One region of the Sphingomonas sp. FW306-05-A genome, then DNA from elsewhere that is predicted to be linked to it. Evidence: predicted binding sites of a transcription regulator. Region 1 holds the regulator's gene; each other region holds the start of a gene.
The links. The regulator LexA, encoded in region 1, represses DNA repair genes until DNA is damaged. The targets are predictions, from matches to a motif close to GTTCCNCNCTTGTTCT.
Positions count from the first base shown of each region.

Region 2: recA (recombinase RecA) is a predicted target of LexA. The motif match lies at 2,540-2,555, and genes of this name have one in related genera.
Region 3: radA (DNA repair protein RadA) is a predicted target of LexA. The motif match lies at 1,956-1,971, and genes of this name have one in related genera.

Region 1 covers NZ_JBYSXN010000001.1:1,001,242-1,005,420, reverse strand. The annotation lists gene AC3WJR_RS04675 (TonB-dependent receptor) at 1-601, opposite strand, end outside; gene AC3WJR_RS04670 (molybdopterin molybdotransferase MoeA) at 796-1,986, shown strand; gene lexA (transcriptional repressor LexA) at 2,043-2,717, shown strand; gene AC3WJR_RS04660 (ComEC/Rec2 family competence protein) at 2,708-4,179, opposite strand, start outside.
Region 2 covers NZ_JBYSXN010000001.1:882,211-886,389, reverse strand. The annotation lists gene AC3WJR_RS04120 (alpha/beta hydrolase) at 1-447, shown strand, start outside; gene AC3WJR_RS04115 (glutathione S-transferase family protein) at 495-1,127, opposite strand; gene recA (recombinase RecA) at 1,364-2,467, opposite strand; gene AC3WJR_RS04105 (SDR family oxidoreductase) at 2,624-3,634, opposite strand; gene AC3WJR_RS04100 (response regulator) at 3,754-4,107, opposite strand; gene AC3WJR_RS04095 (hybrid sensor histidine kinase/response regulator) at 4,146-4,179, opposite strand, start outside.
Region 3 covers NZ_JBYSXN010000002.1:107,607-111,785, forward strand. The annotation lists gene AC3WJR_RS09380 (CvpA family protein) at 1-297, opposite strand, end outside; gene radA (DNA repair protein RadA) at 562-1,935, opposite strand; gene AC3WJR_RS09390 (BLUF domain-containing protein) at 2,098-2,514, shown strand; gene AC3WJR_RS09395 (GAF domain-containing protein) at 2,603-3,082, shown strand; gene AC3WJR_RS09400 (glutathione S-transferase C-terminal domain-containing protein) at 3,079-3,783, opposite strand; gene AC3WJR_RS09405 (glycosyltransferase family 4 protein) at 3,858-4,179, shown strand, end outside.

The sequences.
Region 1 (4,179 bases):
TGGTGTCGAACTTGATGATGCCCGCGGTCGTGTTGCGACCGAACAGCGTCCCCTGCGGGCCACGCAGCACTTCGACCTGGCGGACGTCGAACACCGGGTTGGACTTGAGCACGACATGCTCGAGCACGACGTCGTCCTGGATGATCGACACCGGCTGCGATGCGCCAAGGTAGAAATCGATGTTGCCGAGGCCGCGGATATAGAAGCGCGGGAAGATGCGCCCGGTGGTCGTCTCGGCGTACAGGCCGGGCACGCGGTTGGCGAGTTCGAGCACGTCACCACCGCCGCTCTGGAACGCGCGCAGATCGTCACCGCCGACAACGCCGACCGAGATCGGCACCTTCTGCAAATTCTCGGTGCGGCGTTCGGCGGTCACGACGATGTCGCCCAGACCTTCCTCGGTTGCAGCGGCACCCACCGTCGCGGTCGCAACGGGATCGCTCGCGGTCTGTGCCAACGCGGATCCGGTGGCAAACAGGGCGGTGCCTGCGGCTCCCGCCAGCAGCAGCGACTTTACGACGGTCTTGTTCACAAATAGTCCCCTTGATCGTACCCGGAGCACCGCCGACCGACATCCGTGCGAACACCAGCGGTGTCGCATCTAGGTCTGTTCGTTCAGAGTGGCAGCGCTTCCCCGTCGGCGGCGCTAGGGACGGATTGTTGCTGATTCATGACAAAGCATGGCCAAACAAGGGCATAAGCTCAGGTCTGCGATCAACTGTTGCCCGGATGCACCACCCCAGCTTGGCCATGAGGGGTCGACGCGACCGGACCGGTAACGATAGAGACCAAGCGATGACCGAACGCCCTGCCCTGCTCGCCGTCGACGACGCGCTCACGCGCCTGCACGCCCTTGCGCCGAAAATCGCAGCTGAAACTGTCCCGCTGCGCGCCGCCGCGGGGCGCTGGGCGGCGGCGGACGTCGTCGCGCGCCGGACCCAGCCCGCGCGCGACCTGTCCGCGATGGACGGCTATGCGGTTCGCTTCGACGATCTCGGCGGCCCCCTGCGCTTGGTCGGCGAGAGCGCCGCGGGGCACCCGTTCGACCACCCGATCGGCGCCGGCGAGACGGTCCGCATCTTCACCGGTGCAGCCCTTCCGCCCGGGGCGGACGCCGTGCTGATCCAGGAGGAAGCCGCACGCGAGGGGGACGAGGTCCGTCTCGCAGGCGACGGTCCGGTGCGCGGCGGCAACATCCGCCGGGCCGGGATCGACTTCGCGCAGGACCAGACGCTGATCGCGACCGGCGACCGGCTGACCCCGGCGCGGATCGCGCTGGCGGCGAGCGGCGGTTACGGGACGCTCAGCGTCGCGCGGCGGATCCGTGTCGCGATCGTCGCGAGCGGCGACGAACTCACCCTGCCGGGTGCGCCGCTGAGCGACCGGACCTTGCCGGAATCGAACGGCGTGATGCTCGCGGCGATGCTGGCGGACCTGCCCGTCGACGTCGTAGATCTCGGCATCCTGCCCGACCGGCTGGACACGATCACCGAAGCGTTCCGCACCGTCGAAGCCGACATTCTCGTCACCACCGGCGGCGCATCGGTCGGCGATCACGACCTGATCCGCCCCGCGCTGGCGGCGGCGGGCGGATCGATCGACTTCTGGCGGATCGCGCTCCGCCCGGGCAAGCCGATGCTCGCGGGCAAGATCGACGAGATGCTCGTGCTCGGCCTGCCGGGCAATCCGGTGTCCGCTTATGTTACCGCGGCCATCTTCCTCAAACCCGTGATCGCCGCCATGTCGGGCGCGCGCGACCCGTCGCCGACCGCCTACCCCGCGATCCTCGGCGCGCCGCTGCGCGCCAACGACCGCCGTCAGGATTACATGCGCGCCGTCACCCGCGACGGGCGCGTCTATGTTGCCGACAGCCAGGATTCGTCGCTGCTCGCGACGCTCGCCCGCGCGGACTGCATGATCGTGCGCGCACCGTTCGCCCCGGCGGCCGATGCGGGCGACTCGGTGGAAATCCTGCCGATCGCTTGACGTCCATCTTTATGTTCCGTATAGGTTCGTCGTCTGTTCCGACGAAAGGGCCCGGAATGCTAACGCGCAAACAGCATGAGTTGATCTGCTTCATCAACGACCGGCTGGAGGAGACGGGAGTCTCGCCCTCGTTCGAGGAAATGAAGGAAGCGCTCGACCTGAAATCCAAGTCGGGCGTCCACCGCCTGATCAGTGCGTTGGAAGAACGCGCATTCATCCGCCGCCTGCCCAATCGCGCGCGCGCGCTCGAAGTGCTCAAGATGCCCGAACGGGGCACCAATGCCCCGGTAAAGGCGACGCCGGACGCCGCACCGGCCAGCCCGCGTGTCGTCCCGCAGCCCGCAAATGACGTGATCGAAATTCCGCTCCACGGCCGGATCGCCGCCGGTGTTCCGATCGAAGCGTTCGAGGGCGCGTCGATGCTGTCGGTGCCTGCCGCATTGCTCGGTGGTGGCGAACATTATGCGCTCGAGGTCGCAGGGGATTCGATGGTCGAGGCTGGCATCCTCGATGGCGACTATGCGCTGATCAAGCGTCAGGAAATCGCGCGCGACGGGGAGATCGTCGTGGCTTTGATCGACGACAGCGAAGCGACGCTCAAGTTCTTCCGCCGTGAAGGGGCGATGGTGCGGCTCGATCCGGCCAACCGCGCCTATGATCCGCAGCGGTACAAGCCCGCGCAGGTCCGCGTGCAGGGCAAGCTGGCCGGGTTGCTGCGCCGCTACGACTGATCGCTGGCGCGTTGCCGACGATCGGACCGGTGCCAGCGTTTGGCCCGTCGCTGCCGAGGATCGACAGGCGTGATCCAGGGGTGCGCATCTCCTGGCGTGCGCACCGTTCGGATGCTGGGGGAGCGGTGGCTCGCGACCGTCGACCAAATGCTCGGTCTTGGTAAAGTGATCGCCACCCCGCCGGTCCGCGCCAGCAAGCTCCGGTCGAGCCGCAACCAGCGTGGACGACAGCGCCGCGGCAACCAGCGATCGCTGATCACGATATCCGCGGCAGCACAGGCCCGGACCAGATCTTCGATCGGAACCGCATAAGCGCTCCGCGTCGCCAGCACGGTCCATCGCCGTGTTCCGACGGTTCTCACCGCCATGCACAGGTCCCGGCTGCATCGCGCATCCCGCTGATCCGACCACAACACTGGCAACCCTGCAACGCCCCCGCCCTGCGCCAGCATGTCCGCGGTATAGTCGCCCGTCCTGTCGCGCAGCAGCGCAACGTCACCCGCTCGCGTCCGGATCGCCACATGGCGTCCGTCCCCGGTCACCAGCAGATCCGGCGCAGGCGTGGCGATCGCCCACGCCGCACCGATCACGAACGGGCCGATCCCCAGCCGTCGCCATCGCGTCCGCCACAGCGCGATCCAGATCCCGCCGATCGCCATCGCGGCAAATGCGCCCCCCGGCATCGCCGGCAACGGCGCGACCGAACCAGGGATCGCCGCCGTCGTGCGCGCAATCCACAACAGCAGCTCGAGCGACATCCGCGTCGCCCACCACAAGGGTGCCCCCAACCCGACCGTGTCGAACAACAGCGCCGCTGCCTCCAGCGGCATGATCACGAACGTCGTCAACGGGATCGCACAGATATTGGCGACCGCGCCGTAGATGCCCGCCTTCTGGAAATGGTAGAGCGAGATCGGCAGAAGCGCGGCCTCGACGACCAGTCCGGTCAGCAGCAGCGCACCGATACTGCGCGCAACACGGTTGAGGCGCGGTTCTTCGCGCGGCGCGACCAGCGCACGGATGCCGGGGTGGTCGTTCCACGCGATGATCGCCGCAACCGCCGCGAACGAAAGCTGGAAGCTCGGCCCGGCGAGCGATTCCGGGTATAGCAACAACACGACGAGCGCGCCCGCTGCGACCAGGCGCAGCGTCAGCGCTTCCCGTCCCAGCGCGAGGGCAATCAGCACGCACAGCGCCGCGACGCACGACCGGATCGTCGGCACCTCCGCCCCGGTCAGCATCGTGTACCCGATCGCGACCAGCGCCCCCGCCGCGCCCGCCACCAACGGCAACCGCCAGCGCAGCGCGAGCCACGGGATTAATGCGAGCAACCGCGTCACGACGATCATCGTCGCGGCGACCGCAGCCGTGATGTGCAACCCGCTGACCGACAGGAGATGCGCCAGCCCGGAACGGCGCATCGCCTCGGTATCGGCGAGCGGGATCGATCCCTGGTCCCCCG
Region 2 (4,179 bases), 120 kb from region 1:
AGCCAGGGTACGTTTGACAACGGCGTCGGCGAACTGTCCGACGCGGCGAGCGCGCTCGACTGGGTCCAGAGCTTTCACCCGGAAGCGCAGACCACGTGGATCGCAGGCGTCAGCTTCGGCGCATGGATCGGCATGCAGTTGCTGATGCGCCGTCCGGAGATCCGCGGCTTCATCTCGGTCGCGCCGCCTGCCAACATGTATGACTTCACCTTCCTGGCACCCTGCCCGGCGAGCGGGATCATCATCCAGGGCGAGGCCGACGAGGTCGCAACCCCGGCGGCGACGCAGAAGCTCGTCGACAAGCTGCGCACGCAGAAGCACATCACGATCAATCACGACACGATCCCCAAGGCGAACCATTTCTTCGAACATGAAATGCCGCAACTGATGGGGTCGGTGGACAAGTATCTCGACATGCGGCTCGACCCGAACTCGCCAATCCGCTGACATCCGGTCCGCCTTCCCCGCGTTCGCGCAGGGAAGGCGGAGCGTTTTCAGGCGTAAGCGTAAGGTCCGCCCTTGGCGAGCGCCGCCTGATAGGCCGGACGCGCGTGGATCTTGTCGAGCCATGCGATCGTCGCGGGCCGCGACTCGTCCAGCCCTGCGCGGCTGCGCGCCGCTTCGAGCGGGAAGCTCATCATGACGTCGGCTGCGCTGATCGAGTCGCCGGCAAACCATGGACGGCTGGCGAGCTCGCTTTCGACATAATCGAGATGGACGTCGATCATCGGTTGAACGCGCTTGGCCGCGGTCTTGCCGAGCACCGGAATGCGGTTGAGCACGAGCAGCAACAACAGCGGCGGCATCATCGACCCTTCGGCATAATGCAGATACTGGCGATAGCGCAGCGTGGCTTCGCGGTGTGCAGGAGGTCCCATGCGGCCATCGGCCAGCTCGACGATATAATCGACGATCGCACCGGTCTCGATCACTACATGGCCCGCCGCGCGGTCCTCCAGCACGGGCGATTTGCCGAGCGGATGGACCCTCTTGAGTTCGGGCGGCGCGAGCATCGTCGCCTTGTCGCGCTCGTAGCGAACGATCTCATACGGCAGCCCCAGCTCCTCCAGCAGCCACAGGATCCGTTGCGAGCGGGAGTTTTCCAGATGATGGACAATGAGCGACATAAACGTCTCCGTACAAGCGCGACCGGGTCCCGCCGCAGCGGTGGAAGGTCGCAGGAAAGTCGCACCAGCTTACCCAATGTGGGGATTGGCTACCATTCCAAACCATGAAGGGCCCACCATTGCTGGCGGGCCCTCCCAGGGTGTTCGACGGCAAGATCGGCCGTCCCGTATTGCAGGAACACGATGCGCACGCCGTGTTCCCTGTCCCGCCCGCCGGATGGCGGCCGGAGCGAACCTCACATCTCGTCGTCGCCTTCGATGTCATCGTCAGCTTCGGGTCCGACCATCATTTCCTCGGCAACCTTGTCGGTCCGCGAACGGATCGCCTTTTCGAGGCGGTCGCTCATCTCGACATTGTTCTTGAGGAAGGTCTTCGCATTCTCGCGACCCTGCCCGATGCGAACACTGTCATAGGAGAACCAGGCGCCAGACTTCTCGACCAGCCCGGCCTTGACGCCAAGATCGAGAATTTCCCCGATCTTGGACACGCCCTGCCCGTACATGATGTCGAATTCGACCTGCTTGAACGGCGGCGCGACCTTGTTCTTGACGACCTTGACGCGCGTGGCGTTGCCGACGATCTCTTCGCGATCCTTGATCTGACCGGTGCGACGGATATCCAGCCGGACCGACGCGTAGAACTTCAACGCATTGCCGCCCGTCGTCGTCTCGGGGTTACCGTACATCACGCCGATCTTCATGCGCAGCTGGTTGATGAAGATCACCATGCACCGCGAACGGCTGATCGAACCGGTCAACTTGCGCAGCGACTGCGACATCAGTCGCGCCTGGAGACCGACGTGGCTGTCGCCCATCTCGCCCTCGATTTCGGCGCGCGGAACGAGCGCCGCAACTGAGTCGACCACGAGCACATCGATCGCGTTCGATCGCACCAGCGTATCGACGATCTCAAGCGCCTGCTCACCCGTATCCGGCTGCGACACGATCAGTTCGTCGATGTTGACGCCAAGCTTCTTGGCATAGACCGGGTCGAGCGCATGCTCGGCATCGACGAACGCCGCGGTGCCCCCCGTCTTCTGCGCTTCGGCAATGACGTGCAACGCAAGCGTCGTCTTGCCCGAGCTTTCCGGCCCGTAGATCTCGATCACGCGGCCGCGCGGCAGACCGCCCACGCCGAGCGCGATGTCGAGCCCGAGCGAGCCGGTCGAGATCACCTCGACCTGCATCGTCTGCTTCGAGCCCAGCTTCATCGCCGAGCCCTTGCCGAATGCACGATCGATCTGCGCCAGCGCAGCTTCGAGTGCCTTGGCGCGCTCTGCGCTCGCCTTATCCGTAGATGCCGCCATTTTGCTGTCGATCACTTTCAACGAAACCGCCATTGGAAGCCTCCCGCTAGACCGAACGCCCATCGCGTTCAATGCATGGTGGCTATGTACTATGTTTGTTCACTAAGAACAAGAGGCGAACGGCGTTCGCTTCGGGTCTGGCCGGACGTGTTCCGGCGGCATGATGACATGCCGCCGAAAACCCGCACGTCAGGGAAGGCCGTTGCCACCTGCGGCACCGTACACATGTCCGGTGGTATAACCCGATCCGTTTTCCGCGAGCAGAACATAAATGCCTGCGAGTTCGCCCGGCTGGCCGGGCCGCCCGGCGGGCGTATCGCCGCCGAACATCTCGAGTTTCTCCATCGTCGCGCCGCCCGAGACCTGCAGCGGTGTCCAGATCGGGCCGGGCGCGACGCCGTTGACGCGGATCCCCTTGGGTGCAAGCTGCTTGGCGAGGCTGCGGACGTAGTTGCTCGTCGCCGCCTTGGTCATCGCATAGTCATACAGGTCCTTCGACGGGTCGGTCGCCTGCTCCGACGTCGTTGCGATGATAACTGACCCTGGCTGAAGGTGCGGAAGCGCGGCTTTGGTCGTCCAGAACGGCGCGTAGATGTTGGTCTTGATCGTCCAGTCGAACTGCTCGCTGGAGATATCCAGGATCGAGGCATGGGTCTGTTGCCGTGCCGCGTTGTTGACCAGAATGTCCAGGCTACCCAGCTGCTTGACCGCATCGTCCACCAGCTTCTTGCAGAATGCCTCACTGCGCAGGTCGCCCGGCAGCGCGACGCCCTTGCGTCCTGCCGCCCGGATCAGATCGATCACCTCGCGTGCATCCGCCTCTTCGTCGGGAAGAAAGTTGATCGCGACGTCAGCGCCCTCGCGCGCATAGGCAATCGCCGCCGCACGACCCATGCCGGAATCGCCGCCGGTGATCAGCGCCTTACGGCCAGCAAGCCGCCCGGATCCACGGTAGCTCGTCTCGCCATGATCGGGCCGCGGCGTCATCTTGGAGGCGAGCCCGGGCCACGGCTGGCTTTGCCGCTGGAACGGCGGCTTGGGCCCTGCAGTGCGCGGGTCCTTCAGCCCGCTCTGGGGGGCGCCCTGCCCCGGAGCCTGTGGCTTGGCGAACGCAGGTGCTGCCGCGCTGGCGGCGGCCATGCCCAAGGCGGCACCGCCAACCATCGTACGCCGTGAAATTCCGTCTTCGTGATTGGCCATCGTCAGTTTCCGTTCTGCAAGGATGATGCAGCAGAAACCAACGGCAGGTCACACGGTTCAGCGCGTTCGCGCCTTTGTTTCCGTGATCTCAATCAGGGTAGACGGTTCACCGCGGCCAATCAGCCGAGCGAGTCCAGTGCCTTGGCAACGCCGTCCATTGTGAACGGCTTGGGCAGTGTGGGACGGTCCGCCCAGGCGTCGCCGACGCTATCGTGTGATCCACCCGTCGCAAAAACGAACGGGATGTTGCGCGCGGCCAGCGCTTCGGCGATCGGGAAGCTCTTCTCACCGCCCCGCAGATTGACATCGAGGATCGCAGCGTCGATCCCGCCGGCGTCGACCAGTTCGAGCGCGGACCCAACGGTATCCGCGCTGCCAGCGAGCGACTTGCCAAGGACGTCGAGGAAATCCTCGATCATCATGGCGATCAGGGGCTCGTCCTCAACGACGAGAATGGATTGTGGAGAACTCATCCCGCCGCCTCTACTGCAGCGCGAAGGGCCGCGCTATCTCATTTTGTTCCTAACACCTCACGCGTCGCCTCT
Region 3 (4,179 bases), on a different contig from region 1:
GATCGGGCCGATCACCGATTCGCGAGTCCGCGCACCGACTGCATTGGCGATCATCCGACCAACGAAATACGTCCCCCCCGCGAGCAGCGCGAATGCCAGCACCGCCGCGCCCGCGGTCGTTCCGACCACGCCGGTCAGCGCGTGGGTCAGCGGAACGTGAAACAGCTTGAGCGCAAAGACGATCGCGACCCAGGCGAACAGCGACAGGAATTCAGTGACGAACCCGCGTGCCACGCCAAGCATGGCCGCGCCGCCGACGGCGATGAGGACGATGATGTCGAGCGCGGTGAGGTTCATGACGTTGCTCTATCCGGAGCGGGCCGGGGGAGTCGAGGGCGTTGCGGCCGGGGAGGCAGCCTCGTCCCTCGTAAGGGTGCGACGTGGTCCCCCCTCTCCGTTTGTTTCGAGGCCCGTGCGACAAGCAAGCCCCTCCCCTTCAGGGGAGGGGTTGGGGGTGGAGGGCGCCTCGCAGAGACCTCGGCCGAACGCGCGGCACGGCCCCACCCCAACCCCTCCCCTGAAGGGGAGGGGCTAAGGGGAGTCATACCCGCGAGTGCCCCACTACTTCCCCAGCATATGCCCGACGAAGTCGGCAAGCGTCCGAAACCCGGTCAACTTCAGCCCGCTCTTGTCGTCGGTGATCGCGGACGGGAGCAACGCGCGCTCGAACCCGAGCTTGCCCGCCTCTTTCAACCGCAGCGGCGCATGTGCGACCGGACGGATCTCGCCCGACAGCGCGATCTCGCCAAACGCGACCGCATCGACCGGGACCGGCCGTTCGCTTAGCGCCGAGACCAGCGCCGCCGCTACCGCAAGATCCGCCGCGGGATCCTGCACTTTGTAGCCGCCCGCGATGTTGAGATAGACCTCGCATGCCGAAAAGCTGAGGCCGCAGCGCGCCTCGAGCACCGCGAGGATCATCGCCATCCGGCCGCTGTCCCACCCGACGACGGCACGGCGCGGCGTCGCGCCGCTCGCAAGCCGGACGACCAGCGCCTGGATTTCCACGAGCACCGGCCTTGTGCCCTCCAGCGCGGGGAAGACGGTGGTGCCCGTCACCCCCTCTTCGCGCTGCGTCAGGAACAGCGCGGAGGGGTTGGCGATTTCGGTCAGCCCTTCCGCGACCATCGCGAACACGCCGATCTCGTCGGTCCCGCCGAAGCGGTTCTTGATCGCGCGGAGGATGCGATATTGGTGGCTGCGCTCGCCCTCGAAGCTCAGCACCGTGTCGACCATATGTTCGAGCACGCGCGGGCCCGCGATGCTGCCGTCCTTGGTGACATGGCCGACGAGCACCACCGCGGTGCCGCGTTCCTTGGCGAAGCGGATCAGTTCCTGCGCCGAGGCCCGAACCTGGCTGACGGTGCCCGGCGCGCCCTCGATCAGGTCGGAATGCATCGTCTGAATCGAATCGATCACGAGCAACGCGGGCGGGGTCGCCTGCGACAGCGTCGTCAGGATATCGCGCACCGAGGTCGCCGCCGCGAGCATCACCGGCGCACTGCCGAGCCCGAGCCGCCGCGCACGCAAACGGACCTGATCCGCGGCTTCCTCGCCCGAGACATAGGCGACCGGCAATCCCGCCATCGCCATCTTGGCGGCGGCCTGCAGCAGCAGCGTCGACTTGCCGATCCCCGGATCGCCGCCGATCAGCGTCGCCGACCCCTCGACGAACCCGCCACCCAGCGCGCGGTCGAGTTCCGCGATCCCCGACTGCATCCGTTCGGGGAGCGTGATCTCGGCGTCCAGCCCGACCAGCTGGATTGATCGCCCGCCCCCCATCAGATTGTGCTTGGCCTGGAACGGCGTGACGTTGGCGCCCGCTGTATCCTCGACCATCGTGTTCCACTCGGAACAATCGCCGCACTGTCCGGCCCAGCGATGCGAGACCGAGCCGCAGGATTGGCAGACGTAGCGCTTCTGGGGTTTTGCCATCGGGACAGCCTAGCCCAACTGGAACGTTAAGGGAACAGGGCTTGTCGACGAACGGAAGCGTCGGCCAGACGCGATAACATGCGTCAGTATAGTACTGACCATCAAATTAACGAAACGTTCGGCTTTCGCGGCAATTCTAGGGGCGTTCAACGGAGTTCCCTCATGCAGCGTATCCTCTACATCAGCACCGCCCGCGACGGCTTCGACGAGGCTGCGCTGGACGGTATCCTGCGGAGCTCGCGCCGGAACAATGCCGCCGTCGGGGTAACCGGATTGCTGGTCGTCGGTGGACGCCGATTCCTGCAAGTGCTCGAGGGTCCGGAAGAAGCAGTCGCGAGCGTGTTCGAGCGAATCTCGCACGATCCACGGCATTTCGCGGTCGTCCGACTGTCGAACAAGACGATCGAGACACGGGCGTTCGGCGAATGGGCGATGGGGTATCGTTCCGCACGGGTGGTCGACCGCAACGGACAGAAGCGCGATTTGCGAGCGATCGTCGAGCAACTGGTCGCGCCGATCGACGACCCCATGCTGCGCGCGGAATTCACCGAGTTCGCGACGCTGCACGCGGCCGCCTGATATCCCCGCATCAGCGAATTTCCCCTGCGCACAGTGTAGCTTGCCCGTCTCGCCAGACGCGGTATAGATGCGCCTGGGGAACATTCCGATGCAGAGTAAAGCTACAGGTTGCGTTACTCTGGCCGGGAACCCGCGCGTTGCCGAAATTCTTGCGCGCGTCTGCGATCTTACCGGAATGGGATTTGCCGCGGTCGCACAGGTCACAGAGCAGACGTGGACGGCGTGTCATGTGCTCGATCAGATCGAGTTCGGGCTAGATCCGGGTGACGAACTCGATTTGAAGACGACGATCTGCAACGAGATCCGCGAACATGGGCAACCGGTTGTGATCGATAGCGTGTCGGGAGACGCCTATTGGCGGACCCATTCGACACCTATCCTCTACGGTTTCGAAAGTTACATTTCGCTGCCAATAACTTTGTCCGACGGCCGGTTTTTCGGAACGCTTTGTGCGATCGATCCTGGCCCCGCCAAGATCGACATGCCCGAACTGATCGCAACGATCCGCGGATTTGCCACGGAGATCGCCGCGATCCTGGATGCGCCCTCGCGCGACAGCCTCGGCTAGCCGCGCGCGGGAATCTCCAACCCGCGCTGGACCGCCGGACGGGCAAGGCCCCGATCGAGCCAGGCCCGCACATTGCCGAAGGCGTCGAACCCGACCAGATCGCCCGCGCCGTAGAAATCGACGAGCGCGCGAACCCAGCCGATCATCGCAATATCGGCGATCGTATAGCTGTCCCCCAGGAACCACTGTTTCCCCGCCAGCGCCGCGTCCATCACGCCGAGCAACCGCTTTGCCTCCGCGACGTATCGGTCGCGTGGGCGCTTGTCCTCGTAATCCTTGCCCGCAAACTTCACGAAGAAGCCGAGCTGCCCGAACATCGGACCGACGCCGCCCATCTGGAACATCACCCACTGGATCGCCTGAAGCCGCTCGGCCGGATCCGCGGGCAGGAACTTGCCCGTCTTCTCGGCGAGATACAGCAGGATCGCGCCGGATTCGAACAATCCGAACGGAACGCCGCCGGGACCGTCCGGATCGATGATCGCAGGGATCTTGCCATTCGGGTTGAGCGAAACGAACGCAGACGACTTCTGATCGTCGTTCGCAAAGTCGATCAGATGCGGCTCATAAGCTAGACCGGTTTCCTCCAGCATGATCGAGACTTTCACGCCGTTGGGGGTCGGCAGCGAATACAGTTGCAGCCGGTCGGGATGCGCCGCTGGCCAACGCTGCGTGATCGGAAAACGCGAAAGATCGACCATGGCGGGACTCCTGACAAAATGGGGGCACCGAGGGAGATAGTCATCCCCCCTGCGCTTCGCTATGGCCCCTGCCAATGGACGTATCCGATCTCCGCGTGGCCCTGTTCAGCGGCAACTATAATTATACGCGCGATGGTGCGAATCAGGCGTTGAACCTGCTTGTCGGGCATCTGCTGCAACAAGGCGCACAGGTACGCGTCTATGCGCCAACGAGCCGACGCCCAGCGTTCGCGCCGACCGGCGATCTGGTCAGCGCGCCGTCCTTCAAATTTCCGGGACGCGCCGAATACAAGGTGTCGCTTGGACTCAACGCGCAATTGCGGGCCGACCTAAAAGCGTTCGCCCCCAATCTCATCCACGTCTCCGCCCCCGACGTCCTGGGCCACAGCGCGGTTA